3 regions of the Pseudoalteromonas sp. S4492 genome follow, and region 2 is predicted to be linked to each of the others. Evidence: predicted binding sites of a transcription regulator. Region 2 holds the regulator's gene; each other region holds the start of a gene.
The links. Region 2 encodes LexA, which represses DNA repair genes until DNA is damaged. Its sites were predicted from a motif close to TACTGTATNNNNATACAGTA; they were not measured.
Positions count from the first base shown of each region.

Region 1: the regulator LexA is predicted to act here: its motif matches at 3,215-3,234, upstream of ruvC (crossover junction endodeoxyribonuclease RuvC).
Region 3: the regulator LexA is predicted to act here: its motif matches at 1,998-2,017, upstream of CWC28_RS01165 (YebG family protein).

Region 1 covers NZ_PNCP01000064.1:10,255-21,221, forward strand. The annotation lists gene tolQ (protein TolQ) at 1-58, opposite strand, end outside; gene ruvB (Holliday junction branch migration DNA helicase RuvB) at 1,006-2,010, opposite strand; gene ruvA (Holliday junction branch migration protein RuvA) at 2,018-2,638, opposite strand; gene ruvC (crossover junction endodeoxyribonuclease RuvC) at 2,640-3,164, opposite strand; gene CWC28_RS18810 (ABC transporter permease) at 3,303-5,804, opposite strand; gene CWC28_RS18815 (ABC transporter ATP-binding protein) at 5,794-6,513, opposite strand; gene CWC28_RS18820 (arylesterase) at 6,514-7,131, shown strand; tRNA gene CWC28_RS18825 (tRNA-Pro) at 7,237-7,313, shown strand; gene CWC28_RS18830 (hypothetical protein) at 7,367-7,900, opposite strand; gene CWC28_RS18835 (hypothetical protein) at 8,067-8,465, opposite strand; gene CWC28_RS18840 (SUKH-3 domain-containing protein) at 8,574-9,011, opposite strand; gene CWC28_RS18850 (hypothetical protein) at 9,797-10,306, opposite strand; gene CWC28_RS18855 (hypothetical protein) at 10,421-10,897, opposite strand.
Region 2 covers NZ_PNCP01000011.1:89,074-100,040, reverse strand. The annotation lists gene norR (nitric oxide reductase transcriptional regulator NorR) at 1-326, opposite strand, end outside; gene CWC28_RS04225 (NnrS family protein) at 483-1,715, shown strand; gene hmpA (NO-inducible flavohemoprotein) at 1,736-2,899, shown strand; gene CWC28_RS04215 (hypothetical protein) at 2,933-3,307, opposite strand; gene CWC28_RS04210 (S41 family peptidase) at 3,300-4,922, opposite strand; gene CWC28_RS04205 (endonuclease) at 5,023-5,682, opposite strand; gene CWC28_RS04200 (VOC family protein) at 5,793-6,146, shown strand; gene CWC28_RS04195 (hypothetical protein) at 6,121-6,846, opposite strand; gene CWC28_RS04190 (hypothetical protein) at 7,005-7,385, shown strand; gene CWC28_RS04185 (PaaI family thioesterase) at 7,393-7,830, opposite strand; gene lexA (transcriptional repressor LexA) at 7,991-8,608, shown strand; gene coxB (cytochrome c oxidase subunit II) at 9,050-10,192, shown strand; gene ctaD (cytochrome c oxidase subunit I) at 10,192-10,967, shown strand, end outside.
Region 3 covers NZ_PNCP01000004.1:93,258-104,224, reverse strand. The annotation lists gene CWC28_RS01185 (chorismate mutase) at 1-552, shown strand, start outside; gene dsbB (disulfide bond formation protein DsbB) at 682-1,200, shown strand; gene CWC28_RS01175 (DUF6170 family protein) at 1,200-1,502, shown strand; gene CWC28_RS01170 (ComEA family DNA-binding protein) at 1,531-1,824, opposite strand; gene CWC28_RS01165 (YebG family protein) at 2,071-2,373, shown strand; gene putP (sodium/proline symporter PutP) at 2,436-3,947, opposite strand; gene CWC28_RS01155 (EAL and HDOD domain-containing protein) at 4,319-5,542, shown strand; gene CWC28_RS01150 (MlaA family lipoprotein) at 5,608-6,339, opposite strand; gene ccmI (c-type cytochrome biogenesis protein CcmI) at 6,349-7,611, opposite strand; gene CWC28_RS01140 (cytochrome c-type biogenesis protein) at 7,612-8,073, opposite strand; gene CWC28_RS01135 (DsbE family thiol:disulfide interchange protein) at 8,073-8,642, opposite strand; gene CWC28_RS01130 (heme lyase CcmF/NrfE family subunit) at 8,639-10,594, opposite strand; gene ccmE (cytochrome c maturation protein CcmE) at 10,596-10,967, opposite strand, start outside.

The DNA of each region.
Region 1 (10,967 bases), on a different contig from region 2:
GCTGGACAAGTACACTGGCTTCTAGAATAAGATCTAAAAAGTTAAGCCCTGATCCCACGTTAAACTCCTAAAATAGATTTCTATGTAATTTGTTATATTTTTTACACTTGCATTTATTGACCACAAAGGTGGCCAAAAGTTACATCTAGTGTATCTAGTCAGTTATGAACTGACAACGCTCTTGCTGTGAATTAGCGGCAAATAACGGTAAAAAGCAATTTGCTTAGTTATTTTTTAGCCATATTAGCTTTTATCAACACTTTTATGCATATTTTCACCTTAATAATAAGTCATTACAGTGACACTAAAAAGCAACCAAAACACTCAAAAACACGGCGTTTATTCATAAATAACGCATAAACACCCAAAAGCACTTTTGCAAATCTACTACATAATACTTAAACTAATCCTGAATAAAGATCACAAAATTTATAAAAAGCCTTTTATTCAGTGATTTAAAACATAAACAGACAAAAAGTGAACAAAAAGAAAACAATTTGATTTTTTGCTCACATTAGTTTTTTTTATCTGAAAATAAAATTTTTCTAGTTTGAAGAAAAATCCACCATTGCGTATTATTTACCTATACCGAGCTAGCAACCTCATGAAAGTTTCTTTCATTAAGCTCCGTTTTTAGCAATATGAAGTTTCGTATTGCTCAGGTTTGCTTAAATCTGGATAAAACCTTATTTAAGTAGACCGTAGTTCCCTGGATTACTTCCTTCAACTTGTTGTTTGCCCGCATTCTTATGCGGGCTTTTTTTTGCCTATTCAAACGTCAACGAGAATACCTACCGATAACTTAACAGCATGTGAATTACAGATGTTAAAATGAGACAACAATCCAGTGGTAAGCGGTAAGCGGTAAGCGGTAAGCGGTAAGCGGTAAGCGGTAAAAATCTACATACCCGTTGGATACAAGCAATTTATCTCGATAAAAAACAGCCCTTTCGAGCTGCTTGATACTTATAGCTTAAAGCTTCTAACTAACCGCGGGGTTTTTAGTTATTTCTCTGGCGTTAGCCCAAAGTGTAAATAAGCGATGTCTGAAACAAGTCGTCCACGTGGGGTGCGTTGTATAAAGCCTTGTTGTATTAAAAACGGCTCTATTACATCTTCAATGGTTTCTTTTTCTTCGCCAATCGCAGCCGCGAGGTTATCAAGGCCAACGGGGCCGCCCATAAATTTTTCGATGATAGCAAGCAGGTATTTTCTATCCATGTAGTCAAAACCGCTTTTATCGACATCAATCATATCGAGGGCTTGCTCTGCAACTGTAGCATTCACTTTACCGTCTGATTTCACTTGGGTGTAATCACGAACGCGGCGTAATAAACGGTTCGCTATTCGCGGCGTACCACGTGAGCGCTTAGCGATTTCGGTTGCCCCTTCATCGCACATCGTTAATTCTAAAAAGCGTGCTGAACGGGCAACAATTTTTGATAAGTCTTCAACAGAATAAAACTCTAATCGTTGAACAATACCAAAGCGGTCTCTAAGAGGTGAAGTGAGTGATCCTGCACGCGTTGTCGCGCCTATTAGAGTAAATGGTGGTAAATCGAGCTTTATTGAGCGTGCTGCAGGGCCTTCACCTATCATTATATCCAGCTGATAATCTTCCATCGCAGGATACAAAATCTCTTCGACTTGCGGGCTCAAACGATGTATTTCATCAATAAACAGTACGTCACCTTCTTCAAGATTCGTTAAAAGCGCGGCTAAATCGCCTGCTTTTTCCAGTACTGGCCCCGACGTCGTTTTAATATTAACGTTAAGCTCGTTGGCTACAATGTTTGCAAGTGTAGTTTTACCAAGACCCGGTGGACCAAATATTAATAAGTGATCCAGCGCTTCGCCACGATGGCGAGCTGCCTCAATAAAAATTTCCATTTGCTGCTTAACATGCGGCTGGCCTGTGTAATCGGTTAACAGTTTTGGTCGTATGGCACGATCAACACTGTCTTCGTTACTTTGTTCACTCGCATCTATTAAGCGATCTGCTTCAATCATGGTTTACTCACAACATTGATTTTAGAGCTTCTTTAATTAGAACCTCGGTCGTCATATCTGGTTTGTTCACTGTTTTAACCGCTTTTTGTGCTTGCGGTAGCTTATAGCCTAATGCCACAAGTGCCGATACAGCATCATCGGCAGCATTGTTTGCCACAAGGGTATCATTACTTGATGGCTCAATTACGGCATTATCGCTAAATGGCGTAAATAAGTCATTACCCCAATTTTTAAGCCTGTCTTTCATTTCGAGTACTAAACGCTCAGCCGTTTTTTTACCAACACCCGGCAGTTTAACCAGTGTGGTCGCATCTTCATTATTAACACAACTTACAAATTGCTGCGCCGACATACCCGATAAAATAGCAAGACCAAGTTTTGGCCCTACACCATTGGCTTTTAAAAGCTCTCTAAATAAAGTGCGCTCGGTTTTGTTGTTAAAGCCAAATAATAGCTGGGCATCTTCACGTACCACAAAATGGGTATAAATAATCGCTTGCTCACCCACTGCTGGTAAATCATAAAAGCAAGTCATGGGCATTTGTACTTCGTAGCCTACACCACTTACTTCGATAAGAATTTCTGGTGGCTGCTTTTCAACAAGTAAGCCATTTAATCGACCAATCATATTACTTCCTTAATCGTCCTCTTACGGTTTTGCTCGCACTGCCCGCAAGTTTTATTAAATTTTGTTCTGAGTGTGCATGACAAATAGCGATTGCTAAAGCATCTGCGGCATCGGCTTGAGGGGTACCAGGCAGCTTTAAAATGTTTTTAACCATATGCTGTACTTGGGACTTATCGGCTCCGCCATTACCTACAACGGCCTGCTTAATTTGCCTAGCTGAATATTCATAAACTGGCAGCTCTGCCATTGAAGCACCAACAATCGCTGCACCACGTGCTTGGCCTAGTTTAAGTGCCGAGTCGGGGTTATGCGCCATAAACACTTTTTCGATAGCAAAACTGTCTGGGGAGAATTGCTCTACCAATTGACTGATCCCTTGGTAAATCATTTTTAAGCGTACAGGAAAATCATGATCGGCCAGTTTAATGCAGCCACTGCCTAAATAAGTGAACTTAGCACCTTGGTGAGCAATCACGCCGTACCCTGTTAATCGTGAACCAGGATCAATCCCTAAAATAATCGCCAACTAACTGACCCGTCTATTATCATTATTATCTGCGGTTAATAATGCCAGAGCACTGTATAAATTACCAGTAACCAATTGCAATTCATAAAAAATGCCCGCAATTGCGAGCATTTTATAGTCAACCTTTAAGTAAGACATTTACGCGAGCGAGCGTAATAAGCCTTGGGTATTTTTTCGCATTGTGCGGGCTATCATCAAATAGCCCAAACATGCCACGAATAAGCCACCGACTGCTGGGCCAATCACCCAAATATGAGGGTGGAACTTACCTGCTAAATCGAACATCTGTTTTTGCACTATCAACAGGGCAATATCACTGACAATGGCAGCCACTAAGCCTGCGGTAACGCCTAATAATAAAAACTCATATAAGGTGGCATTTTTAATTAAGCGCCCTTTGGCACCTAAGGTTCGCAAAATAACAATCTCTTGCATTCGCTCGCCTAAACTTGCTTGCACTTGCGAAATAAGCACTAAAGCGCCACAGGCAACCACAATCGCGAGTACAAAGCCAATCGCTAACGATACTTGCTCTATGGTTGAGCGAATTTGTTTAATGAAACTCTCAACATCTATCACGTTAACCGTGGGGTATTGACGCATTAGCTCATTAAACTCTCGTTTTTTCTCTGCTTTTACATTCACTGATGAAATATAAGTAGCAGGAAAACTCGCTAGCACATCAGGGCTTAAAATAATAAAGAAGTTAGGTTTAAGCGTTGTCCAATTAACCTTGCGCACACTGGTAATTTTTGCATCGAATGATTGTGCACCAATTAAGAAGGTAAGCGTATCGCCAATTTTAACATCAAGGCGTTCAAGCATCGACTCTTCGACCGATGCCTCGGCAACAGAGTTTTCACTAAACCATGCACCGTCGATAAGCTCGTTTTGATTAGGTAAGTCTTTACGCCAAGTTAGGTTTAACTCACGGCCAATACCAGAGCGGGCTTCTTCGTCTTTCTTTTCGTTGTCTTCTTGCGATACTTCGCGGGCAACCAACTCACCATTAACGGCATTTACGCGACCACGCACAACCGGATAGAAATCAGACGTGGGCATATCGTTTTGTGCTAAGAAGCTCGTAATAGGCTCTAACTCTTGCTCAGTAATGTTCACTAAAAATGAATTAGGTGCATTTTCAGGAAGCTGAGACTGCCAGTCCGAAATCATGTCGTTCTTAAGTACAATTAAAAACAGTAATAGCTTGATAGCCAAAGCAAAGCTAATTAATTGTACCGCATTCACATTGGCACGCTTTTGAATTGACGCAATCGCCAATGACCAACTATTGCCCGGACTCAAGCCAAGTTTGCGGCCACCACCAAAAATAACCTTTGATAGACCAAATAACACAGCAATTAAAAATGCCGTCGAAAGGAACAAAATTGCACTTATTTTGATGTTATTACTAAATAACCACATCAATAAAAACACAGTAAGTGCCGACATAGCCAAGTGCACTTTACTTACCAATAAACGGTCACCTAAGTTACGGCGAAGTACACGCAGCGGCGGAATATCAAATAAATCGAGTAGCGGTTTAATCGAAAACATTACCGCACAAATCACGCCTGTGCTAATTGCAATGATCCAAGGTTTTGCCGATGCACTAGGCAGTGCTGAACCCATGGTTTGTGCTAAATAATCAGTGGCAATCGCTTGTAAACCATAACCAATCAGTAAACCCACAATCACCGACATTGAACATACAAGGCTTAAGTGCAGTAAATAGATTTTACGGATCATAGCGCGACTTCCGCCAAGCGTTTTCATCATCGCAACTGGGTCGTACTGACGTTCACAATACCGTTTTGCCGATACCGCGATAGCAACAGCAGCTAAAATAATGCCAAGCAAACCTGCTAGCAATAAGTAACTCTCAGCGCGATTTAAACTATTAGAAATTGGTGACTGGCGGTCTTTAACACCATACCAATTTTGGTTTTCTTTCATTTGTGGTTTTAACCACGCATAAAAGGCATCTAAATTGTCTTTGTCGCCAGCATAAAGTTGACGGTAAAATACCCGACTCCCCGGCTGAATTACCTCTGTAACAGCAATGTCTGCTTCATTGATTAAGATCCGCTGGCTGCTTGAAAACACATTAAACGGCGCATCTGGCTCTTCAGCTACAACATGACTAGCCGTAAACGTAGCTGCGCCAAGCTCTACTTTATCGCCCACGTTAATATTCAGCGCATAAAACACCGATTCACTTAACCATACTTCACCACGGCTTGGGATCTCGGTTGTTACTTCTGCTTGGCCAGTCATGCTAGTTTTTACTTTTAACTCACCTTTTAACGGATAGGTGTTTGATACCGCTTTAACCGAACCAAGCTGCATTTCGTCACCTGCAAATAACATGGTGTCGAAGTAGGTTATTTTTGCGGTGCGTAAGTTATCTTGGTTGGCTTTTTCTAAAAACTCGGCAGGTAAAACATGGTTACTTGCTAAAACGCGATCAGCAGCAATAAAAGCACTGCTTTTTTCTTCAATACTTTGGCCAATACGGTCGGTAACCATGGACAGAGTTAAAACAGTGAGAACAGCTAAGGCTATTGCAGCACTGATCACTGTTAATTCGCCACGCTTAAACTCACGTGAAAACAGTTTTAGTGCTAATTTAGCCCACATTCGCTTGCACTCCTTCGCTTTCTTTTACAGTAACTAACTGCCCTGCTTCAATATGTAAAATTTGCTGACACTTTTGTGCAAGCTGCTCATCATGGGTTACTAAAATGAGTGTCGTGCCGTGCTCTTTATTTAGTTCAAATAATAAAGACTCAATTAACTTACCGTTTTTGCTATCAAGGTTCGCTGATGGTTCATCGGCAAATAAGATTTTCGGTGTGCCAATAAATGCACGCGCAATTGCTACACGTTGCTGCTCACCACCAGATAATTGCGACGGGTAATGGCCAACACGATGGCTTAAGCCTACCTTATCAAGTAACTCAAGTGCTTGCTGCTTAGCGTCTTTGCTTCCTGCAAGTTCTGCCGGAAGCATTACATTTTCAAGAGCTGTTAAGCTTTGTACAAGCATAAAAGACTGAAATACAAATCCTACTTTTTCAGCGCGAAGTGCTGCGCGTGCTTCTTCATCTAATTCATGTAATGCGGCTCCGTCTAAATGGATACTACCGCCGGTTGATTGGTCAAGGCCTGCTAATAAACTTAATAAAGTAGACTTACCCGAACCAGAGGTGCCCACCACAGCAACTGAGTCGCCCGACTTGACATTAAAGCTGATGTCACTGAGGATGGTCAGGTCGCCCTCAACCGTGGTGACCGTTTTAGAAAGTCCTTTAACTTGAATGATGTTTAATTGAGAAAGCGCTGACATATGATGCATCCAATCCTACGTTTTATATTCGTTTTACTGTTAGTAATCAAACCACTTACGGCAGCAGCTGACAACACAATTTTAATTCTAGGTGACAGTTTAAGCGCCGCTTACGGACTTAAACAAGAGCAAGGCTGGGTTAAATTGTTACAAGATAAGTACGATGAAAAAGACCAATCTGTATACCTAGTAAACGCCAGTATTAGCGGTGAAACCACAGGCGGTGCCCTAAGACGACTCGACGCGTTACTAAGCGAATTTGAACCCACTCATGTACTCATTGAGCTTGGCGGAAACGATGGTTTACGAGGTTTCCCTATTAAACGCCTGCAAGCTAACTTACGTGATTTAATTGCAAAAAGCCAAAAAATTGGGGCAAAAACCGCCGTAATGGAAGTACAAATTCCCCCAAACTATGGCCCGCGTTATACCAAACTTTTCACCGATAGCTTTAAAACCATTGCCGACGAAACAGATTCTGAACTCATGCCCTTTTTCATGCTTAGCATTGCTGGTCGCCCAGAACTTATGCAAAACGATAACCTGCACCCTAATGCCGATGCTCAACCATTAATACGCAACTTTATGTACAAAACGATCAACGATTGGCTAGATTAACCTCTAGCCCATTGATTTAATGTGGATTACCTGAACAATAAACAAGCAATCGAACTGCGGGGATATTGATTTTTATAAAAAAAGCCGTACTATGGCTTGCAACGTCGGCATATAGCGCAGCTTGGTAGCGCACTGTCATGGGGTGTCAGGGGTCGCAGGTTCAAATCCTGCTATGCCGACCATTTTTCCTTATCCCTATCAAAAACTTACATACTATTCTTAGTTTCTATAAAATCTAAAACGTTAATAACGTTGAAAAGCTATACACTAATTTACCATCAACAGCCTCATGATCTTTAGCTACAAATTGTGCCGTCCAACCTTTTTTATCACTTGATGCTAAACCTGAAGAATTCAACTGACAAAAGAGTTGCTCTAAAAATAATGATTGGTAACTAATTAAGAGATCTTCCAACTCTGATTTACTTTTTGAAACTGGAATTTTTATTTTTGCGTTGTAGATAGCGTTAATGGGTTTTGGTTTATAAGCATTGAATTTAGTATATAAATCAATATTCTGATCGATAAATGAATCGAGTTCATCTCGCTCTGCTTGTTGCAAATGATAAACAAATGCTGAATCACAGCATTCTGTTGCAAAGGATCGCTTATAAGCGTCGTTTACAAAGCGTGAAGAGAAAACAACAGTTCTAGGTTTGTTAGTTTGACTTTGAATATCAAAATCATTGAGTTCTAGAATTCGATGAACTCTCCATATCCCTGAACCATAGCTTCTGACCCAGTCTCCGACCTTCATATTATCGCCCATACTTTCCTTGATGCCTAACGCAGTGATAAACGGAACAAAATAGCAGGCTACAATTTAGAGCGTACACGGCCTGATGTTTTCTGTTCGATTTAATTACCTTGTTAAGGTTATAAAGCACCTTTTTTGATTGAGTGTGCTTCAAGTTCTTTTGCTATTAAATCTCGATCTATATCTTTCGGTAATAAAAATGTAATTTCACTATCATCCGTAAACTTAAAACTATGCCGTCAACAATAAACGTATACGAAGATATCAGCTCCCAAGGTATCGAAGTTATATTATCTGCTTTGATTCTAATAATACCTTTGGGGCCGGAATCAATTTTAACTGGTGACAGCCACCTGATCGTATACATGCCCCAAGCTAAAATGAAACCTCCTGCAGGCGCAATCCAAATTGTTTTAACCAGATGATTGATAAAGTCATCTTTAGTCAACAGACTTACAACTGCCAAAAAAACGAAAAACAACGTCCAAATGAGGCAGCTGATTAACACCCCTTTTGAAATGAGGCTATATCTTTCTTGATTTTGGATTGATTTAACCCAAGGTTCAGTCCACTTCATTGTCTGATTGTAACCCTAACGCCACATAGAGGGCGGATAAAGCTTGGCTAAAATTATCGACGAAGGAGCGCAAGCCAAGCGTTTTGCGTCCTTTTCATAATTACTTAATTAGGTTTTGCTTAGCGCATTTCCGTAATTTATACCAAGTAAGACTTTGTTAACTGTATCTTGAAACGAGCCACCGAAATATAATTGCTCATCTGGATCTGTAAAGATATAAAAGTTATTAAATTCATCAACAACTATTTGCATGTGATCTCGATGAGCTGCGGCAACAGAGAAGAGGCTATTTATGTTAGTCCAATATTTATCAAACTCTTTGCCTAAATCAAAAGTTTTAGAGTAAAAACAAATTTCACTCGCTGAAAAGTCTCGACCTGGAGCGACTTCACCTACGGTTAGACCTCCGTATTCTTTTAGAACTCTTATTGCGTTTTTGTATGCTGGCTTAAATAAATCCAAAACATTAGTTTGTACTTTTACATTTCTTCCTTCATACCAACCAGAGTCGTCAAACAATTTCTGAATATATTGCTCGGTGTCCATTAAAAACCTAACATGTTTATAGCGAGCAAATCGAGTGTTTTTCTACCACAGTATCGCTCGCTTTTCTGAATGACTCATTTGTAACAAACTTCTTAAGTAATTGCCAATACTACTAAAATGCAGGAGCTTTAGCTTTTTCTTAGGACAAGAACGAGCTATAGGATCGTTTTCCTGACTATAAAAGCTATATTCTTTGACGAAATAGAAAAGCAATTGTGAACAGACGAAGGACGGCTCTATAAAAGAAAGGCCTTGGTAACACCCAGTTAGGGGCTGATTAATGTTTGGCTAAAATGCAAAGGTAGCGAAATCGAACCAAGCTTTAGCAGTCCCATGCTTAAACAGCTTGTTAGGTTTTCTTATACACATAGAACCTAAATATCATTGCTTGGGACAATGCAGTCAGCGCAAATAATACAGAATCCTGACTTTGAACAAAATACAACGTTAAGCTTACTAGAATACTAACTACCATATAGATCTTGAAGGAAGCATTTGCATATTTACAAATTACCCAATGAACAGGAAAGCCGACACATAGCCACCCGACCAACGATACAAGTAAATAGACACCTAGAAAAAGTAAACTTGATACAAATAAGTCAGCAATATCACTAGCGGTTGTAGGTAGTGAAGCCATAACCGAAGTTATTACGATTATTCCTAAGGCTACCCATGACAGGCTTTTGATAATTGCGCTATCCCAGTTTCCTAAGTCCACCACTCCTCCATTAAAACATAACAATAAGCTCTGCTGCGTCGTTGCTTGAGTGCCTTGTTATGTGTTAGTTATTCGATTCTCTGCAATTACCATAATAATCGAATTGCATAGGTGAAGCTTCTTTTGATTTTCCATCAATACGGACTAATTCAGCTTTACAGTATGAGTCATAAGCACCTAACTTACCCGACACGTTTATTTCATAATTCTGCTCTGCTTTTGGCTTGAATGAAGCGTAAGTTGTACAATTGCTCATGCCTGCAACAGACATAATCATGAAGGTGTATTTTTTATCAGCAACAAGATTTACGCCATCTGGATTTAATGGCGAAATTAAAGGATTACTGTCATCCAAAATAACTAATTGAGCTGCACTTTCCGCACCAAACGATTTTCCACATGATTCCTCTTCAGAGTGAACATTTACAAATGTAGAGTAACCAAGAAAAGGCGCATTGAAATCATGATTTATTTTTAGTGTCGCTGTAGGCTGGTTTGCTAGAGGAGCTTTATACTTAGGTAAGCCTGCACAACCACTTACAATTAACGGTATTAATAAAAAGCCAACTCTCATAATAAATCCTTTCCTAAAATATTCGGGTAACAGCAACGCTTGCCTAACCGCCGCAAAATAGCAGGCTAAAATTAGCGTCAGCCAAGCTTTTGGCGTCCACCCTTAGTGCGATTGTTATATTGCATTGTAAACCATTGGCTCACAAGGCTTTGGTTTATATTCACAATACCGATATTCAATGGTTACAATTTGAGCGACAGCTTGCTCTTTAGATACTTGAGTAAATAAACCATTCTTTAATACATAAAATAGCTCATTTTTATTAGCTGCTACTTTAAGTTGATTCCATTGACCAGCATCAACCAAGTTTGAATGGTGATTGAAGCGATATTGTATAGTTGCATCTTCGGCTAATGTAATTGAACTGTAGGCTCCAAAATATAGCTTACTATTAATGCCGTTAACTTTTACTTGTTGGTACGCACTCGGTTCTTGGTATGCAACCGGAGATATTAGATATACGATTGTACTTTCGGTACTAGGCAGAATAGGAAATTTATACTCAGCTGATTTGGATTTTAAAATTTCAGCAGGAATTCCAACGCAAGATATTAGTGCCGAAGCGACTAAAATAATGATTAGATTACGCATAGCTCCCCTTGCAATATAACGCTTGCCGTAAACGGCACAAAATAGCAGGCTAAAATTGGCGACGAAGAAG
Region 2 (10,967 bases):
GGAAAGTCTCCATGTTGGCTTTGTAATAAACCATCGTAGGGATCGGGTAGGCCACAATCTTTGGCAAATTTTAGCGGTTCACTGCCACGGCATATTTCAAATAAGCGCGGATGCTCCGCTATTTTAAAGCGTCTTCCTAACGTATCGTCCGACAATCCATGTAGGGCTATGGGCTTTAACACATCGCCTTGTTTCAATAATAAGGCAACTGCATCACATTCAAGCCAATCATTAATGCAACTCAACAAGTAGCTGAAATTATGATCAACACTGCTTGCTTTGGTAAGTGCAAGTGCAACATCAAGAAGGGATTTTTTGAACGTCATGTCAATTTGACCTGAATGTGTTTTATTGATGTTTTTAATGGTGTGTCATTTTGACTTGCTTATCAAGTGTTTAAATTTAATGCATTGATATTTAATGGTTTTTATTTTTGGCTTGAACTGTGCAATAGCTAGGGAAATTAAACGCTGAGAGCACGAATGAAAGTCATTAATTTAACTGAACCTATGCCAACTAAGATCAAATTTTATCAACTCAGCCAGTGGCCGTTATGGGCATTAGCATTTCGGCCTTTTTTCTTGGCGGCAGGTGCCTTAGCTGTATTTGCTATGAGTTACTGGTTTTTAATTTTGGCGGGCTATGCACAGTGGCACCTAACAATGCCCGCAACGCTTTGGCATGCTCATGAAATGCTGTTTGGCTTTGCAGGCGTGGTTGCCATGGGCTTTTTGCTAACCGCCGCACAAACATGGACAGGTGTGGCGAGTGTAAGTGGTATTAAGCTTTGTTTGCTTAGCATGATTTGGCTTGCTGCAAGGCTTAGTTTTTTTATTGAGATTGCAGGGGTCGAGCAGCTAAACCTTTATATTGTTAGTGCGCTACAACTCGTTTGGTGGCTAGCTGGAATTATTATTCTAGCTGACATGCTAATACAGGCAAAAAGCAGCCATAACTACTTATTTGTTGTCATCGCATCTTTGCTCTGTGCGCTCAATGTGATTTTTTTGAGCTTAGTTGTACTTAATAAAATGTCGCTGGCACTGGGGGTTGTTGATACCGCTGTACTTATCATGACACTGCTAGTTGGTGTTGTGGCTGGGCGAGTTGTGCCATTTTTTACCGCACGCGGTCTTAATTTAAGTGAACAAGTTAGCACCCCCAAACTCGATAAATTAGTCGTTGTTAGCTCATTTTTCGCCATTGCGTGGTTCTTTATGAGTCAGCTATTTTTTAGTGCAATGAGTACTGGTTGGATCTTTGCTTGGCTTGCTTGTTTACATGGGGCTCGGTGTGTTTTGTGGTGGCATAAAGGGATTTTAAAAGTACCTTTGCTATGGTCATTACACGTGGCTTATTGGGCTTTATCGGTTGGTTTAATACTCATCGCGCTGAGTTATTTCAGCCCTATTATCTTATTCAAAGACGCGCTTCATCTGATCACTGTTGGCACCATAGGTGTGATGATCATCGCCATGATGGTTCGTGTCTCTCACGGTCATACAGGGCGTGCATTACAAGCCCCTGCGTACATTAGTTTGGCATTTATACTCATTGCGTTAGCTGCCATTGTACGCTCGTTACTTCCCGTTTATTTAGGTCATCACCTTGCATGGCAGTTAAGTGCGTTGCTGTGGGTTGCTGGCTTTAGCTTATTTTTATTTCATTGTGCGCCCACCTTAGTGAATCGTCGTGTTGATGGTCGCCGCGGTTAATCTCTCCAATAGGAAAAACTATGTTATCTGAAAAAACGATCCAGATTGTTAAAAGTACTTTGCCTTTACTTGCACAAGCAGGCCCTCAAGTGACTGAGTATTTTTATGATCGTATGTTTAGCTACAACCCTGAGCTTAAAAATATTTTTAATATGACACATCAGCAATCGGGCTCTCAGCAATTTGCGCTGTTTAATGCCTTAGCTGCTTACGCGGCAAATATTGATAACTTGGCAGTGTTAAAAGGTGCGCTTGCGCGCATTAATCATAAACACACCAGTTACCATATTTTGCCAGAGCATTATCCCATTGTTGGTGGACATTTGATTGCGACTTTAAAAGAGTTATTGCCAGAACAATTTACCCCTGAGGTCGAGTATGCATGGCGTGAAGCCTATTCATTATTAGCGGATGTGTGTATCAACGAGGAGATGTCGTTATATCAAAAAACCAAAAAGGCGCCGGGAGGATGGTTTGGTACCCGTACTTTCACTATTACAGAAAAACGTATGGAATCATCGCAAATTTGTAGTTTCACATTAACGCCTGCTGATGCAAAACCTGTAGTGGCGTATTTACCTGGCCAATATTTAGGGATTAAAGTAACGCCTGCAAACAGTGATTTAACGCAAGTGAGGCAATACTCTTTATCGCAGCAAAGTAATGGTTGTAATTACCGTATTAGCGTGAAAAAAGAAGGCTTGGTATCTAACTACCTACACAGCTTAACTGAGGGGGAAGAGGTAGAAATTTACCCACCCGCAGGCGACTTTGTGCTTCGCGAAATTGACTCGCCTGTTGTATTGATTTCAGCGGGAGTTGGTCAAACCCCAATGATGGCGATGCTAGAAACACTATTAAGTAATCACCCTAACCAGTCAATCCATTACCTACATGCTTGCGACAGTGAGACGCAGTTTGCCTTTAAAGAGTACTTAATAAAGCAACAAAACGCGCACGCTTCATTACATTGTGTTACCTGGTTTAAAGATGGCAAAGGGGGTGATTTTGCGGGCTTGATGGATGTAAACGACATTGCTGACAGCTTACCAATTAGTAAAGGTGACTTTTACCTGTGTGGCCCAATCGCCTTTATGGCAATGATAAAAGAGCAACTGCTAAGTATTGGGGTTGCAAGTGAGCGTATTCATTATGAGGTATTTGGCCCTCACCAAAGCCTATGATGTAAAAGGCGCAGCTTGAGCTGCGCCTTTTTGTTAGTTAACTTCGCACTCTACATTAGGAAGTGGAATACGGAGCTCTTTTTTGGGGTAGTAAAGCAGGCATTGCTCACCTGCTTTTTGCAACACAAACTTCTCAGAAGGAATTGAATGGGCGCCCATAATTGGCAGACCATCAGGTCCTTTGTTGGTGCCGTGATCAATCAGTAACTCTGCGCTCTTAGTAAACACATCATCGGCTAAGGTGACCAGTGCACCGCCTTTAGCTGATTGAATAGCCTGCTGTAGCTCAGTAATCACTCCCGGGTTTACCCGAACAAGCGTGGCATTTTGCGGTTGCTCCGCTTGAGTACTTTTACAGCCAGCTATGCTTGCCAGTAAGGTGCAGGTTAATAAAAGTGCTTTATTCATTATCACCTTCCTTAGCTAGCAGTGGACGGGTTAAATCCATATTATTTTTGTAAAGTGTGGTATTGGCTTTAAGTGCAATACCTGTTTCATCAGCTTTATAAGTTGAGGTTGTCGCTTGCTTAGCTGTGACACTTTGCGCTACCACTGGACAACTATCATTTTCGATATGATAAAGTGCTGCACTCAATAGTGTTTCGTCACTATCACCTAACTGGTGATTAAAGTCGTCATCAAGCTCACAGCCTTTTACATCGGCAGCAAATTGCGGTGTAGGAGTCGGTACTAAGCCGTCTGAGTATTCACCAAAGCCCTTGTAATTGGTACCAGTAAACTGAATTGTATAGTAAGTCGTCGCACAGTTATGTGTTGGGGTAAAACCATATGGTTTACCACACGTTGTCCCGCCAATTAAAATAACTTCAGCATCAATACCATTTAAGCCATTGATCAGGGCTTCTGATGCAGAACAAGTGTTTGCTGTACTGAGTACATAGACTTTCGATAAGTTTAAGTCAGGGAGCGTGTTATTCGTTCCCTCGAAAGTAGAATAATCGATTTCAACATCAACAAACGGGTATGGATCGCTCTCGGTCTGTTTGTCATTTTCAATGATCTGATAGTAAAAATAGTCACTCGTATTGGCAGGCCCAGCGATCATATAGGCAAGTTGTGATGAAAGCGCTAATAAGCCACCGCCATTGTATCTAAGGTCGATGACAAGCTCGTCAATGTTGTCGGCTTTGAACTTATTCACAGCACTTATCAGCTCAGGCTGAGCAATACTTATATGGCTGTTAAACTGCATGTAGCCCACTTTAGTGCCACCTTCTGTGGTAATGGTATCGACATTCTGTACCGGTGTTTGGGTGATATTACCAGCCACTAAAGAGAATGTTTTTTCTGTCTCATCATTACTAATTACCTTGAAGGTATGTGTATCGCCAGCGGTTGGCCCAAATAAAGCTTCATTTAATGTATCAATACCTGATTCCGTATTTGTATCAATACTGACACCATCAACTAAAATAACGCGATCGCCTCGTTGTAAGCCTGCATTAGCGGCAGGGGAGTCATCTTCTAAATAAGCAACTCGTAAGTCACGAGGAGGTGTGCCACTAATTAAAGCCCAGTTGATTCCATAGCCTGAAACTACGCCTGATTGAGACTCTTGAAAATAGTCTTCAGTTGGCACACTAAAGTGAAAATTGTCTTTATAAGCTCCTGAGTCTGTTGTTTCGAAGGTCTTTAACTGATCAAAATAAGCGGCGACAGAGCTGAAGTTATCTGGGTCGTTATCTTCTATTTCATCGTACCAAAGATAGGTTTCATCACTCCATGAACGTAGCCACATCTTCTCAGTAAACTCAGAGCCAGCGGTATCTGGGTAAGGTTGATTATCGTTATACGGATCATTACCAGTACGCGGCACGGCGCACTGATCTTTAAATTCACTTGATGCGGCAAAGGTGCCAGCTGTCCAAGTGGGTTCAGAAGTTGTTGGTGGTGGATTCGTGGTATCGGTATTGCTCGATGAGCCACCGCCGCCGCAGCCAGATAGTGATACGCCAGAAACAGCTAAAAAGATAGCTAAAGCGAGATTGGTATTTTTAAACATGGGTGCTTCCTTTCTTGTATGAATTGTTTAAAAACTAACAATTACTTACTTTTAAAGCAACCAGTTGTTTAACCCTGCATGTAAAAAAATGTGCAAATAATTACAGGGACTTACGGTTGCTTATTTCAGCTATTTCAAGCTTTTGCCATGATTCAAACAGTTTGCGTTGTTTGTCAGATATCTTTAAGCCATAGGTTTTTTGCATATAGAAATAGGTATCGGCTATTTGCTTTCTTGCATAAATTGGCGGCTCAAATACACGTTGTTTAAAATCGATTTTTACTGGGCAAGCACCGTAACTTGCACTTGATGTTGTCACCATCCCATAGCGAAAGTTTGAACGGTCTGCATTTATCTCGCCAATTGCGGGGGCGAGGTTATTTATGTCGGCCTCCATTTGACGAAATTTTTCACTGACCTTTACGCAGTTTTTACGACCGCCATCTTGCCAGCATTGTAATTGATGGCCAAATTCCCAGGCTGGCACAATATGCTCCCATTCTATTCTTTTTGCTCGGGCATTTTCGTTACCGGCTCGGGTGATGGCATTGCGTGGAATATAGCCACATGAATCTGGATCGGGTACCAGCTTTTTACCTTGTCGCTTTATATCGCAGCCACAATATAAGCTTTTGCTATTTTCAGGCAGCGATTTTATAAGGTGTTTTTTGGCGCTCGAAAAGCTAGAAAATTGCTCAGCAGAAGCAGAAAAGTTGATTAAAAAGCACAGTACAGCAAAAGAAATTAAACGCATATCCATCACATGAGTGAACTACAGGAACGGTTATTTTAGAGTGACTATTCTAAAAAGGAAAAGTATTTCAACTCAGCTATAGTTGTTAGGCCGTTTTTATTAAAGGAATTACAACTATGTTATTAGGTGCCTTTTCTGTGAGTTTAAATGTAAAAGATATCCATGCTTCAAAGCAGTTTTATGAAAAGCTAGGTTTTAAAGAGTTTGCTGGGGAGATTGAGCAACATTGGTTGATCATGAAAAACGGTGAACATTTAATTGGTTTGTTCCAAGGTATGTTTGATAAAACCATGCTGACATTTAACCCCGGATGGGATCAAAACGCTGAGGCGCTGACTGAGTTTGCAACCTTTGAGCAATTAGCGACACGTTTTCAGCAACAGGGGTTAGAGATACAAAAGGCCGGTGACGCGAGTTTTATTATCACCGACCCAGACGGCAATCCTATTTTGATTGACCAGCACGTATAGCTGGTTTTTTACGCTTTAAACGAATGTTTTGCAGTAACAAAATAATCCCAGTTATACAAAACAGCACGCTGGTGGCTGAGAAGCTGATAAGCAATGGATTGTTAAAGTTTTCTCGCTCATCATAATCCATAATGTGCAGCATCCAGAAAAAGTCGAAAATGCGCCACAGGGTGCTGCGCACAGTAATAACCTTACCGGTTAGGCTATCTAGATATAAGGTGGTTGTTAGCCAATCATCAAAGCTTACTTGCCAAACATTGGCTTTGTGACCGACTTCTCTTGGCCCATTTGGTAATAGCTGAGCTTGAGTCATGTTAGCATCAATAAGCAGATGAGCTTGTGCATTTTCAATGATTTGAGCTTCATTTGGAGTAGGCATTTTATCACCCGTTCTACCATCAAAATTGAAGACACCGAGAGGGGTGGTGACTTCTATAATCGGGGTGTTTAAAAAATGGCTATATTTAATACCTTCGATTTGCTCAAATTGCGCGGTTATTTTATCAATCGAAGTAGGGTAGTCTGACACTATAAATGGGCTACTTAAACTGCGATTAGCCAAATGTTTGCCATGCACTTTTTCAAGCGGTAATGAGCTCATTACCAGCCCACCTAAGAGCCAAAAGAAGATCTGTAAAGCGAGCAAGTAGCCAAGCCATTTATGCCCTTTACGAGCATACTTGAACATGCGTTTATTCATTATTACCCCGTTATTATTGTTGTATGGGTGCTATTTTAAGTTGTTTAACTGTATTGCCAATGCGGCATAATGTCGCATTAACTGTATTCTAGATTTGGTATATATACAAAACTGAGTTAAAGTTTCAGTCGATATCAATAGAGGGTAAAAACGAGAGTATGTCGGAAATTCAATTTTTAAATGTAGATCTGGAGCTTGAATCAAAGCACGATATTAGTGCGCTTGTTGCTGATTTGAAGAAAAACGCCATGGTTTTACATTATGACCAAGATGAATACCGCCAACTAGCACGGATTGAAGCAACCGCAGATATCAGCTCTCCAGATAAAGCGATTAACCAGCTTTGCGAGCTTATTGAGTCTTGCTCGCGCAATGCATTAAAACAGTGGTTATCGTGCTCAAAACGAACATTTGATATAGGTTTTGAATCAGGTAATTCGCCAAAATGCTTTAATCAACCCCTGCATGCCGATACCTTGTTACGTATCTCAGCAATTGGCGCAGGGATTGAAATTACTATTTATCCTGTTGAAAAATAGGTCGAATTTAGCGCTCTACTACCGCTGCGGTCATTCTTGATACGCAGCATAGCTCTCCTGCGGCATTGGTAATTTTAATATCCCAAACAGAGGTGCGCTTTCCTAAATGCAGCGGTCTAGCCGTTGCAGTTAAAACTCCCTTACGTGATGCTTTCATATGGTTGGCATTAATCTCTTGGCCAACAGCGTAGAATTTATTGAAATCAACCACAAAGTTGGCTGCATAGCTTGCCACTGTCTCGGCTAACACAACGTTTGCTCCGCCATGTACCATGCCCATAGGGTTATGATGTTCTGGGATGGCAGGCATCGTCGCCACTAAATAGTCATCGCCAATTTCTGTCACTTCAATGCCCATGGTTTTCATTAAAGTGCCTTGCCCGGTGATCCCTTGCTCCAATTCTTTACATAGCTCTAGCGTGATTGGGTGGTGCCAAATGCTCATTGTGTTTCCTTAGCCTGCTAATTAAAGCTAATACCTTATGGCATCTTAGAGTGAGGTTCAATGTAAGTTTTGTAGCAATATGACAGTGTTAATTAAATTTGCGATTTTCAGATAACTGTATATACTCACAGTTAAATGTACTGTATGGAAAACCAGTTGTATGCGCCCATTAACTAAACGCCAATCGCAAATTTTAGAACTCATTAAAGTCTTTATTAAAGATACAGGCATGCCACCAACGCGTGCTGAAATAGCTCAAACATTGGGTTTTAAAAGTGCCAATGCCGCTGAAGAGCACCTAAAAGCACTGGCAAAAAAAGGCATGATCAAAATGAAGCCTGGGGCGAGTCGTGGTATTCAATTAATCGAAGAAGATGAACCAGAGCAATTAGGTTTACCTTTAATTGGCCGTGTTGCAGCGGGCGAACCTATTTTGGCCCAAGAGCATGTTGAAAGCCATTGCCAAGTTGATCCGTCGTTATTTAAGCCTGCCGCTGATTTCTTACTGCGTGTAAATGGCATGAGTATGAAAGACATTGGCATCATGGACGGTGATTTACTTGCAGTACATAGAACACAAGTTGCTGAAAATGGCCAAGTTGTTGTTGCACGAGTTGATGAAGACGTGACTGTTAAGCGTTTAGAAAAAGCTGGCCGAAAAGTATTTTTACACGCTGAGAACGAAGAGTTTTCACCTATTGAAGTTGACCTAGAGCACGAATCGTTCAATATCGAAGGATTAGCGGTAGGGGTTATTCGAAACGCTGACTGGATGTAAGTGTTCCCAACTTGGTGCATTAAATTGACTTAATTTGGTGCACCATCGAAATTTTGCTACTTAATTAGGATTTGTGAATCCTTACTCATCATTTAAAGCCTTATATGGCGCAGTTTCCCTCTCTTTTTGTATTTTGTTTGTACGCCTAAACATTAAATAACGCGCTGATTATAGTTGTTATTTTTGCACCAAAATAAACATTTATTATCACTAAAACTTGCTTATTGCTCATTTTTTAACTAATTGGTTAGTACATTGTATTAACACCTATTTACGAAATTGACACACCTAAACGTGTCAGGGAGTTATACAACGGGCTTGTATCATTTCATTGCGTCGTGATGATACGAATTCGCTCTAAACAATAAAAATACGAATGGGCACCTTGCTGTAACGCCTTTTCGCTTTGCGTCTTGCAATAGCATTTAAAGGAGCCGTCACATGGGTAAACTGCGTTACGCCTTGTGGCTTATATTACTCGCACCTGTGCAATTTGCATTGGCAAACAGCCAATTCAATATGCGTAAAGGGGTGACTGATATAAGTAATAATGTTTATGAGTTACACATGACGATATTTATTATCTGTTGTGTGATTGGCATCATCGTTTTTGCGGTGATGTTTTGGGCTTTAATACACCACCGTAAATCTAAAGGGGCTAAGCCAGCCCAATTTCATGAAAGTACAAAAGTTGAAATACTTTGGACTGCCATTCCGTTTGTTATACTAATCGCGATGGCTGTGCCTGCAACAAAAACCCTCATTGCTATGGAAGATGCCTCTAAAGCCGATATCACAATTAAAGTGACTGGCTCGCAATGGAAATGGCATTACGAGTACATGGGTGAAGATATTGCCTACTACTCAATTCTAGCTACACCGAAAGATCAAATAGACAACCAAGCAGAAAAAACTGAGCATTATTTGCTTGAAGTTGATAAACCCTTGGTACTGCCTATCAATAAAAAAGTTCGCTTTTTAATGACCTCTGACGATGTGATTCATTCGTGGTGGGTGCCTGACTTTGCGGTTAAAAAGGACGCAAACCCAGGGTTTATTAATGAAGCGTGGACTCGTATTAACGAGCCGGGTGTGTATCGTGGTCAATGCGCAGAGTTATGCGGTAAAGATCATGGCTTTATGCCCGTTGTAGTGAAAGCCCTTCCTGAAGATGAGTTTGCTAATTGGCTTGCTGATGCCAAACAAGAAAAAGCCAATGCAGCAGCCGCTGATGCAGCTTTACTCGATCAAACATTACCAAAAGAAGAGCTCATGACCTTGGGTGAGCAAGTCTACATGGCTAGTTGTGCCGCTTGTCATCAGCCAACAGGTATGGGGTTGCCAGGCGTGTTTCCTGCGTTGAAAGGCAGCCCAATCGTGTTAGGTGATGTGAAAGACCACATTGATGTTGTGTTACATGGCCGCCCTGGTACGGCGATGCAAGCGTTTGATAAGCAGCTTTCAATTAAGCAACTTGCTGCGGTTATTACCTATAAGCGAAATGCATGGGGTAATGATACAGGCGATGTGATCCAACCGAGTCAAATTCAAGCCGCGATTGATGCAGCAGCGGAGGCGAAATAATGAGTAACGTTATTAATGAGCAAGCAACAGGGCATGCGCATCACGACCATCATCATCCTGCGAAAGGGTTTAAGCGTTGGCTTTACACCACCAATCATAAAGACATTGGGAGTTTATACCTGATCTTTTCTCTTACCATGTTCTTGATTGGTGGAGCGATGGCTATGGTGATCCGCGCTGAATTATTTCAGCCAGGATTACAGTTAGTCGATCCGCACTTTTTTAACCAAATGACCACGGTACATGGTTTGATCATGGTGTTTGGTGCTGTTATGCCCGCATTTACTGGGCTTGCTAACTGGATGGTGCCTATGATGATTGGTGCACCTGATATGGCGCTGCCGCGCATGAACAACTGGAGCTTTTGGATATTACCTTTCGCATTTTTAATCCTGCTAGCTTCTTTACTCATGCCGGGGGGCGGTCCTGCATTTGGCTGGACATTCTACGCACCACTTTCCACCACTTACAGTAACGATAACACTGCACTATTTGTATTTGCCGTACATATCATGGGTATCAGCTCAATTATGGGGGCGATTAACGTTATCGTGACTATCGTCAATCTAAGAGCGCCCGGTATGACGTGGATGAAACTGCCACTGTTTGTCTGGACTTGGTTAATCACCGCATTTTTGTTAATTGCTGTAATGCCTGTTTTAGCAGGGGCGGTCACAATGGTGTTGACCGATAAATACTTTGCAACGAGCTTTTTTGATGCCGCGGGAGGGGGCGACCCCGTGATGTTCCAGCATATCTTCTGGTTCTTCGGTCA
Region 3 (10,967 bases), on a different contig from region 2:
TCTCATATTAATAAAATCTTTGCTCACCCACAGCCGTTTGCTCAATGTAGCCGCTTCATTCAGGGTTTAGGTGATATTCAACATGAAACCTGTGATTCAACTTTCCATGCATTACAATCAGCGGTAGACACGGCAAATAGCGCCGCTATCGGTTCAGCGCAAGCAGGTAAAAACGTAGGATTAGAAGTCGTTAAGTCAGGCCTTGCAAACCAAAGCGAAAACCACAGCCGTTTCATTGTTGTCGCACGTAAACCGCTGCAAGTATCAAAGCAAATTCCAACTAAAACCAGTTTAATTATGGCCACCAAACAACAAGCAGGTTCGTTGGCTGATGCCTTAATGATCTTTAAGCATCATCAAATCAACCTAGTAAAATTAGAATCTCGCCCAGTTCCAGGTAACCCATGGGAAGAAGTGTTTTATGTTGACCTTGAAGCAAACCTTGATGACTTACATGTTAAGCAAGCACTTGAAGAGTTGAAAGAACACACCCAGTACACACGTGTATTAGGCTGTTATCAAAGTGAGTCTTTGCAAGCTGTTAGTGTGTAATAGGAAGCCTAGATAAGATGAATGAAAAGGAGCTGGTTGGCTCCTTTTTCGTATAATTTCATCTTAGATACTTGCACCCACTGCCCTGTCTAAGCATAATCTTGAAAACAATTAGACATTGGATCTTTCATGAATTGGTTAGCAGAATTAGCAACTAAAAGAACACCTTGGTTATTATTAGCCTTTATCTCCCTCGCTTTCGAAGTCACCGCGTTATTTTTCCAATACAACATGGGGCTTGAACCCTGCATTATGTGTATTTATCAACGTACTGCTGTTCTAGGCTTACTTGCTGCGGGTGTTATCGGTGCGATTAACCCACAAAATATGGTTCTTCGACTCGTTGCATTTGCCACTTGGGGTGTCTCTGCAATTTGGGGTTACTTTATTGCTAAAGAACATATTGCAATGCAAAACAATACCGACCCTTTTGCATTTAGTTGTGCATTTGAACCTAACTTCCCAAGCTTTATGCCACTGCATGAGTGGATCCCTAGCTTCTTTGCAGCCACAGGTGATTGCGGCAACATCGATTGGCAGTTTGCTTCTATGAGTATGCCGGCTTGGATGGAAGTTATTTTTGCGGCGTTTTCAGTGGTATTTATAGCCGTAGTAGTTAGCCGTTTAGTGAGCAAAAAGTCGTTGTAATGATTTATTTTTTTACTAGTCAAATCCCCGCTTTAAAAGCATTTAAAGTAAGGCAACGCCAGCAAATTATTGCCCTTGCTTTGGCTCATTTAAGCCCGAGCAAAAAAATTATTTTATCGGTGTGCAAGCTTGCCTTTTTAGCACCATTATTTTTAGGTTTAGCTTACTTTGAAGGCTGGATGCTCATCCCTTGGTTGTTGTTAGCAGGTTTAAGTTACCCTCTTATCACAACACCTATCGAAAACATGTTCGCGTTAGCGCATTTAGACAAAGCTATCGATGAATTTAAACAGGGCGAATAACGCCCTGTTTAGGTGTATAGCCTGCTGTTTATAATGTAATTTTCCCCTCAAGTTTAGCAAATAGCTTATCGCCAATTCCTTTTACTTCTTTTAATTGTTCAACCGATTTAAACGGACCTTGCTTAGTACGATGTTCAACAATCGCCTTCGCTTTTGATTCACCGATTCCTGGTAACTGAGTTAACTGCTCAATGCTGGCTTTATTAATACTCAGCTTTTGCATTTTAACTTGTGTAGCTTTGGTTGGTGTGTCGGCTGATGCCTGTGTCGTTGGCAGTAATGCAAGACTAGTGGCAAGTAAAATACTTGATAGTAGTTTCATAATTTCCTCCATGATGTCCATCTTGGACAGATAGTTAGCTGTTACCCAACACTCACTCCATCGCTTGTGTTTAACTTTGGGTAACATTTTAAATAAAGCTAATGTCCCTATTATTGTCAAATTTGCTGAATAAATATTTTCGCTTGCTACTTGCAAAGTAAAGCGCGAAGCATTACTGTATATAAAAACAGTAATCAAGGTGGCGATTTTACGCTGCAAATGCCACGCTTAAATGCAGGAGAAATCATGGCTGTTGTTGTTAAATATGTTGTAGAAAGAAACGGAGTCGAGCGCATGACGTTTACTACTAAAAAAGAAGCTGATGCGTATGACAAAATGCTCGACATTGCTGAGTCATTAGAACTAATGCTTGAAAAAGTTGATGTACCATTAAGCGAACAACAAATTGAATCGCTGGCACTTGAAATGGCAAAAGAAAAAGATCAGTTTATGGCGGTGCTTAAAGGCGCTAAAGAAGTAGAGCCGAAACCTAAAAAAGCTAAATCTGCAGATAACGTATCAGATATAAAAGAAAAAGCGGCTAGCTAAAAGCAAATTTAGATCATAAAAAAGGGCAACATCAGTTGCCCTTTTTTGTACTCAATCAAAAATTACAGTGATGATTCAACTTCATCAAATAAATCTGTGATTTCTTTTTTCGGCTCAGCCGTCATCAGGCTCACTACGACAATTGCAATAGTCGATAAAACAAAGCCCGGGACAATCTCATAAAGGAGTGCACTCAGCGTTTGACCATTAATAGTAATTGGCGCGTAAATCCAAAACAGGACTGTTGCAGCACCGACTACCATACCACTAATCGCACCTTGCAAGTTCATACGTTTCCAGTAAAGACTAAGCAGCACTAATGGGCCAAATGCAGCACCGAAACCTGCCCAAGCATTACTAACCAAATCTAGAATCGAGCTATCACGGTCATAAGCGAGGTAAATAGCAAGAATTGCTACCAGCATTACGCTGATACGGCCGACTAACACCAGCTCTTTTTGCGATGCATTGCGATTTAAGTAGATTTTATAAAAGTCTTCTGTAAGTGAGCTTGAACACACCAATAACTGCGACGAGATGGTACTCATAATGGCGGCTAAAATTGCTGCCAATAAGAACCCTGCAATTAAAGGATGGAAGATTAGCTCAGACAACACTAAGAAAATGGTTTCTTTATCATCAATTGGCATTTGGTTCTCAAGCATATATGCCGCACCAAAAAGACCTGTTAATACAGCACCAATTGCTGAAAGTGTCATCCACGACATACCCACACGACGCATAGTTGGCATATCTTTAACAGAACGTACCGACATAAAACGCACAATAATGTGTGGTTGACCAAAATAACCAAGGCCCCATGCCATAGCAGAGATAATGGCAATCGTTGAGCCACCGGCAAACCAATCCATCATATTCAGGGCGTGGATCTCAGTGTCTTTCGGTGAGCTTAGCAGTAAGTCATAACGTGCATTTGCTAAGGTATCCATAAACGGTTGATCAAGCATGGTATAGGTTGCAATCGGCACTGCCAGTAGCGAGATAAACATGATACAGCCTTGTACAAAGTCTGTAAGGCTCACTGCTAAGAAGCCACCAAACAAGGTGTAAATAACAACAACACCCGTTGTAATGTACAGACCCATCTCGTAACTCATATTAAATGAATTTTCGAATAACTTGCCGCCAGCAACAACGCCTGATGAGGTATACAAGGTAAAGAAAACGATGATTACAATCGCAGAAATAACACGCAGTATATTTTTATTATCATCAAAGCGGTTAGCGAAGTAATCTGGAATGGTGATTGAGTCATTTGCTTTTTCTGTGTACACACGTAATCGAGGTGCAACTAAAAAGTAGTTAGCCCAAGCACCTAATACGAGACCTATAGCAATCCAAACTTTGCTTAAACCAAACAAGTACATTGCACCAGGTAGGCCCATCAGCAACCAACCACTCATATCTGACGCGCCAGCTGAAAGCGCTGCAACACTTGGTGATAAATTACGACCACCTAGCATATAACCTGATACATCATCTGTGGATTGCTTATAAGCATATAGCCCAATCCCCAGCATAACGATGAAGTACAATGCTAACGAAATTATCATTCCTGTTTCCAAATTAGCCTCCAATAATTGATTAATGTTGGCTTTTAATCCGAATAATGACTCGCAAGTTATTTAATTTAAAGACATTATTGGGGTAAAAACCGATATCACCCATGACTATAACACGCTTCCCCCCTACAACTCCAATCAAGCCGTTGAGTGACATGGCACAGAATTACAACCTTTTCATAACAAAAATGTGATATTTAATCGCAAGTTATAGAATTTCATCACAATTTATCCTAGTCTTAAGATCAAAACAAAATCAGTATTTATCCTCAAATACGCGCATTTAATTAATGCTATTTCAGGCTTAATGGCATATATTGCTCATGGATAAATGAATTAACCGAAGTGGACATGCTAGGACTATGTATTTTTACGCTGCACGCCAACCTATTTTAGATAAGGAAAAGAAACTTGTCGGCTACGAACTCCTGTTTAGGGATGGCGTAGATAACGTGTTTCCAGACATTGATGGCGATGAAGCAACATCACGACTCATTGAAGGTAGTCAGTTCAATTTTGGTTTAGAAGATTTAACGGATAACAAACCAGCGTACATTAATTTCACTTTAGAGACACTCCAAAAAGGCTACCCACTTTTATTGGGTAAAGAACAAGTCGTTGTCGAAATTCTTGAAACTATTCAACCTGGTAAACGTTTACTTGCGCTGGTTAAAGATCTAAAAGAGCGAGGCTATACACTGGCACTTGATGATTACATACACCAACCTGTATGGCGTCATTTTTATCCGTATATCGATATGATCAAAATTGACTTTTTAACCTGCGATCAAGAGTCAATTGAAGCGGTTATTGAGGCAATCAAACCTCATCCGCATATCAAGTTGCTTGCCGAAAAAGTGGAAACATACGAGAAATATCAGCTGGCTCTAGAAATGGGCTTTAGCTACTTTCAAGGCTTTTTCTTTTCGAAACCTGAGATGGTACAAAGTAAAACTTTACCACCTTCTGAGATGGCTCTTGCCGAGCTTCTATACGAAACATCGAGTATTGATTTAAACCTCAGAAAAATCACTGAGGTGTTTGAACGTGACGTTAACTTGTCTTATAAGTTGCTACGCTACTCAAACTCAGCGGCCTTTAAACGTCGCGCTGAAATCAGCACTATTAAACAAGCACTTATCGTATTAGGTAGTGAAGAAATTAAACGTTTCTTGTCACTGCTATTTGCAGCTCAAGTTTCAGCGGATAAACCTGCTGAGCTTATTCGCCTTTCGTTAACCCGTGCTCGGTTTGCTGAATTACTCGCAATCAGCCACGGCAAATTGCGAGATACAGGTATGGCATTCTTAACGGGTATGATGTCGTTGATGGATGCTATCTTAGATGAAGACATGCCAAGCGTTATGAATAAGCTACCGCTAACCGTCGAAATAAAAGATGCGCTGCTTAAAGGTGAAGGCTTACTCGCTACCTATCTAAACCTTGTAAAATTTTATGAGCAAGCAGATTGGGAAAAAGCGAAAGAAATCCAACAGCAGTTGGGTCTTAAGCCTGAAGAAGTACCAGACGCTTACCACGATGCATTAAGTTGGTCTAATGACCAAATGAGTGTGTTTGGGGATTAATACCAATTCGCTTAAAGATATAAAAAATGCCAGCAATTGCTGGCATTTTTTTGATTTGAATAATCTTAAAGATTCTCTAAAAAGTCTTCATCGAAGTCATCAGGCTCTTTTTCTACTGGCGGATTGCCGTCATATAGCTCATACAATTGACGCTGGAAGTAGATATCCTTCATAAAGATATATGGGTCAAGCGACTCATTTAATAAGCTCTCTTGCGGCATTAATGAAGCACGTGCCTCAACTGCTTTCAGTGCAAACACCAATATAGTCTGTGGCGTCGTTAAGGTGATTTCAGGTAACACAAAGTTATCGACCACATCACCGGTTAAGTTTCGTGCAGTACTTGGCCCCATACCTGGGATCATTAAGTAAGCACCATCACCCACTCCCCATACGCCGAGGGTTTGACCAAAGTCCTCATCAACGATTTCTAAACCCAATGATGAAGCAACATCAAAAAAGCCGAGTAAGCCCACCGTAGAGTTCACTAAAAAACGCGCAAAGCTAATGCCCATATTACCCGGTTTACCCTGTAAACCAGCATTAACCATGTCAGTCGGTGCAGTGATGTTATCGGTAAAATTAACAATACTGCGTCTAACCGGTGCGGGGGTTACTGTGATGTAACCAACGGCTGCTGGGCGAAGAATATACGCATCAAGTACGTCCATATTAAAATCATACATAGGACGGTTAAATGATTGCAGAGGATCTCGTTCATCCACTTTTTCTTCTGGTATCTGTGCGCATCCTGCAAGCACTACAAAAAAGATAAAAAATATACTGTGCCTAAACATCGGCTATCCTTACGGTATTAACTCATTAATTAGCAGCGAATATTCTTTAACGTTTGCACGCTCTAAGACATCCGACTTGCCTTCCAACTCGCCGCTAGAAGTTACCACAGTTGCATCTTTTGATAAACGCGCAGTTAAAATAATTTTATCTACACTCGATAGATTCAAGCCATCAACCATGGCATTCGTATCACTTAACGTCACGGTTAGCGGAAAACTGTATTCGGTCATTTTAACCACAGCCAATGGCATTTGTGGGCCACTGGCTGCTTTAGCAAAAACAAATAACGTACCGTTTTGTGGCTGTGAATCAACCAGTGCCGGGTCTAAATCAACTGTGATGCTAATTTCACTGTTTGACGCTTTTGCTAACTCTGTATTCGTTGTTTGCTGCTCATTATTTAAGTGGGCATCAATTTCAGCAATACGCTCTGCAATCATGCTATAACGCGGATCGTTTTGCTGCATACTTGCAAGCAATACTTCAAATGCAGTTTTAGCTTGTAGCCAATCTTTACGTTCATACGCAATCAAGGCTAATAATGAGATTGCATCAATATTAGTTGGCTCGGCTTTTAACACTCTTGATAACATCGTCGCAGCACGAGACATATTCGCATCACTGCCTTCCATTAACAGAACTTGCGAGTAGCTGATCAGCACTTGCTTGTTATCTGGGTTCATTTTAAGAACCTTATCAAATGACTGCATTGCCATATCAAATTCATTTAATGACATTGCAACTCGACCAAGTAGCATCCACGCCACTTCGTCATCACCACTTTGATCAAGCTTAGTACGCAGTGCTAACGCAAACGCTTGTAGCTCATTTGGTGTTAACGGCTCACCTTCTTGCATCACGGCACGCTCGCCATATGACTTAAGATTTGCCATCGCGTCATGCCAGCCTTTAATTTGCTGCTGGCTACCCGTATAACCATAAAAGATGGCTGTTAAAACAATTAAAAAGCCTGCGCCAGTAAGTGCAAAAATACGGTTATTACCTTTACTGTTTAACGCTTTTTCTGGAGACAACTCATTGAGCAAACGACGCTTTTGTTCGATAACTGACTCATCGTACATTTGTGCATCAATACGTTGGTTATCTAGTTCAGTTTTAAGCTCATCTAAACGTTGATGATAAATTCGGATTAATTCCGAGTTTGCATTGTGATCAAGGCGTTGAATACGTTCGCGTTTAAAAAACGGTACGACAACAAATAGCAATGCAATCAGTGTGAGTAAAACAAAAGAAGCCCACATTAATGCCATCTAGCTTTGCTCCTGACGTTGATTTTGTTCAATTAACTTTGCAAGTAACGCTTCGTCTTGCTCTGTCCATGTTTGTTTTACTGATGCCTTACGTTGGCGTAAAACGATAAAGCCAAAGCCAAGTACCACAATCAATACTGGCAATACCCATAACACTAACGTTGCTGGCGTTACAGGTGGGTCGTAATGTACAAAGTAGCCATAACGGTCAATCATATAATCAATGACTTCATCTTTGCTTTTACCATCTTTCACCAGTGCCAACACTTTATCGCGTAAGTCTTTGGCTACAACCGCGTCTGAGTCGGCAATGTTTTGGTTTTGACATTTAGGACAACGCAGCTCCTTGGTAAGCTCACTGAAGCGTACGGCCTGCTCTTTATCATCAAATTGGTATTTGTCTTGCTCTGCAAATGCGCTAAACGTGATAAGCAAACTTGCTAAAAAAATCACGAGTCTCATTACTGTAGCTCCTGCATTAACGGTGCGAATTTAGCTCGCCATACACGTGGGTTAATATCACCGGTATGGTGCAGCAAAATGGTGCCTTGCTTATCAACTAAGAAGGTTTCTGGCGCGCCAGACACCCCTAAATCAAGGGCTAATGTGCGTTTTAAATCTAAGATATTGAATTGATACGGGTCGCCAGCACGATTAAGCATACTGGTGACATCTTCGCGTAGTGCGTTAATATCAAACTGGCCATCAAAGTCTGGGTCGTAGCCTTGCTCGTAGTATAAGCCAACAATCTTAACACCCTGCTCTCTTAGCTCAGTCAAGTAACCTAACTCAGCTAAACAGGTCGGGCACCATGTGCCCCACACATTAAGTAGGTACACTTCACCCTTTAAGTCGGCATCTGTCCAACGTTTTGACTCATCCATCAAATCGGGCAAATTGAATGCAGGCATCGCGTGTCCAATACGCCCTGTTTGTAGCTCACGCGGATTAGCAAACAAACCTTGGTATAAAAACACACACAGTAAAACAAAAACCAGTAACGGTGCTAGCGCGAGTAGTTTACGGTTCATGCTGATGCCTCCTGCTTAGTCGATTTCTGGCGATAACGTTTATCACCAAGCACTAAAAAGCCAGCCAATGAAATTAAAATACCACCGAGCCACATCCAACGAACATACGGTTTATGGTAAATACGTAACGACCACGCACCTTGGCTTAATTGCTCGCCTAGTGCTAAATACAAGTCGCGTGTAAAACCAGCATCCACAGCGGCTTCTGTCATAAATTGCATACCGATGTCATAACGACGTTTCTCAGCGTGTAACACGGTTACTTGTTTATCGTTTTTCAGTACGGTGACAACACCAGCATGGCCGCTATAGTTAGCGCCACGAATTGTTTTAACACCATCAAAGCGGTACTGATATTCATTTAATGCCACGGTTTCGCCTGGCTTCATTGATACATCACGCTCAACTGAGTAAGCAGAGGTTAGCGTTACACCTGCAATCACAAATGCTAAACCAATGTGACCTAAAACCATCGCCCAATAACTTAACCCTAATCGTTTAAAGCCTTCACCTAAGGTTTTATGAATAGTTACTTTTGCCGCTAAATCAACCAGAGTAGTAACAAAAATCCATACCGCTAATGTTGTTGCAATAAAGGTAATAGGTGCAATCACATCGTAGCTTGAATATAACCATGCTGCTGTTGCTACTAGGCTTACGACGGCCGAGAGTGCAAATTTATTTTGCAGCATCGACCATTTGTTTTGTTTCCAGCGTAATAGCGGGCCCATGCCCATTAATATGGCAAACGGTACCAGTAGAATTGCAAACATCTTGTTGAAGAATGGTTCACCAATCGAGATACTGCCTAAGCCAAGTTCTTTGTGGATCATTGGCAATAATGTACCCAACAATACAATCAGCGTTGCCACAACTAAGAAAATATTATTTAGCCAAAGCGCAACTTCACGCGAAGCAAACTTATAACGGCCTTCACTTTTCACCTGTGATACACGCAGTGCATAAAGCGATAAACCACCACCCACAACAATGGCTAAGAAAGCTAAAATAAACATTCCGCGATTAGGATCTGAGGCAAATGCATGCACAGATACAATGATACCCGAGCGCACAATAAAGGTACCCAGTAAGCTCAAAGAGAATGCTGCAATAGCGAGTAATACCGTCCAAGACTTAAAGACACCACGCTTTTCGGTGGTTGATAATGAGTGCAACAATGCGGTTGCCACAAGCCATGGCATTAATGATGCGTTTTCAACTGGATCCCAGAACCACCAGCCACCCCAGCCAAGTTCTGAGTATGCCCACCAACTACCGATGGTAATACCGAGTGTTAAAAAGCCCCATGCAGTCATTGTCCAAGGACGAGACCACTTAGCCCAGGTATTATCAAGCTTTCCGGTAAGTAGTGCCGCAATAGCAAATGAGAACGACACAGATAAACCCACATAGCCCATATAAAGCAATGGCGGGTGAATAATCATGCCAGGGTCTTGCAATAACGGATTTAAATCGCGACCTTCAACTGGGAAATACGGTAATAAGCGCTCAAATGGGCTCGACATTAATAAGGTGTAAAGCATAAAGCCAACGCCTAAAAAGCCTAGTACACCGAGTACTCGGGCACGTAAAACCCAAGGTAATGATTGGGAGCGCATTGCAACAACCGCTGTCCAACCCGCTTGCATCACTAACCAAAGTAAAATTGCTCCCTCATGGCCACCCCATGTCGAGGTAATTTTGTAGTACCAAGGTAAGGTGCTACTTGAGTGATAAGCAACATACGAAACGGTAAAGTCATCGGTTAAACTGGCATAAATAAGTGCTGCAAATGATAAAAGCACAAAGACGAACTGACCAATTGCCAGTGATGGGGCTGCGCGCATTAAACGTAAATTGCCGGTATGCGCCCCCCACAAAGGAAAAATACACAGTAAAACACTGAGCACCATGGCCAGTGTTAAAGAAAAATAACCGAGTTCTGGGATCATATTAATTGCCGCTATCTAAGTTATACGTCGGTTTCTCGTGTTTGATACCCTTCACAGCTTCAGCAACCTCTGCTGGCATGTATTCTTCATCATGCTTTGCAAGCACTTCAAAGGCATCAATTTCATTGGCTTTTACTAACACGCCCTGTGCCACAATCCCTTGGCCTTCACGGAATAAGTCCGGCAATATCCCTTGATAATTAATTGTCACCATAGGGCCTTTATCGATCAATTTGAAGCTCACTTTCAAGCTTGCTTCGTCACGTACAACTGAGCCAGGTACAACCATACCACCAATGCGGAGCTTTTGACCGACATGCGGTTTTTCTTTGTTCGGGCCTTTACCCTCAACAAGTTCGCTTGGGGTATAGAA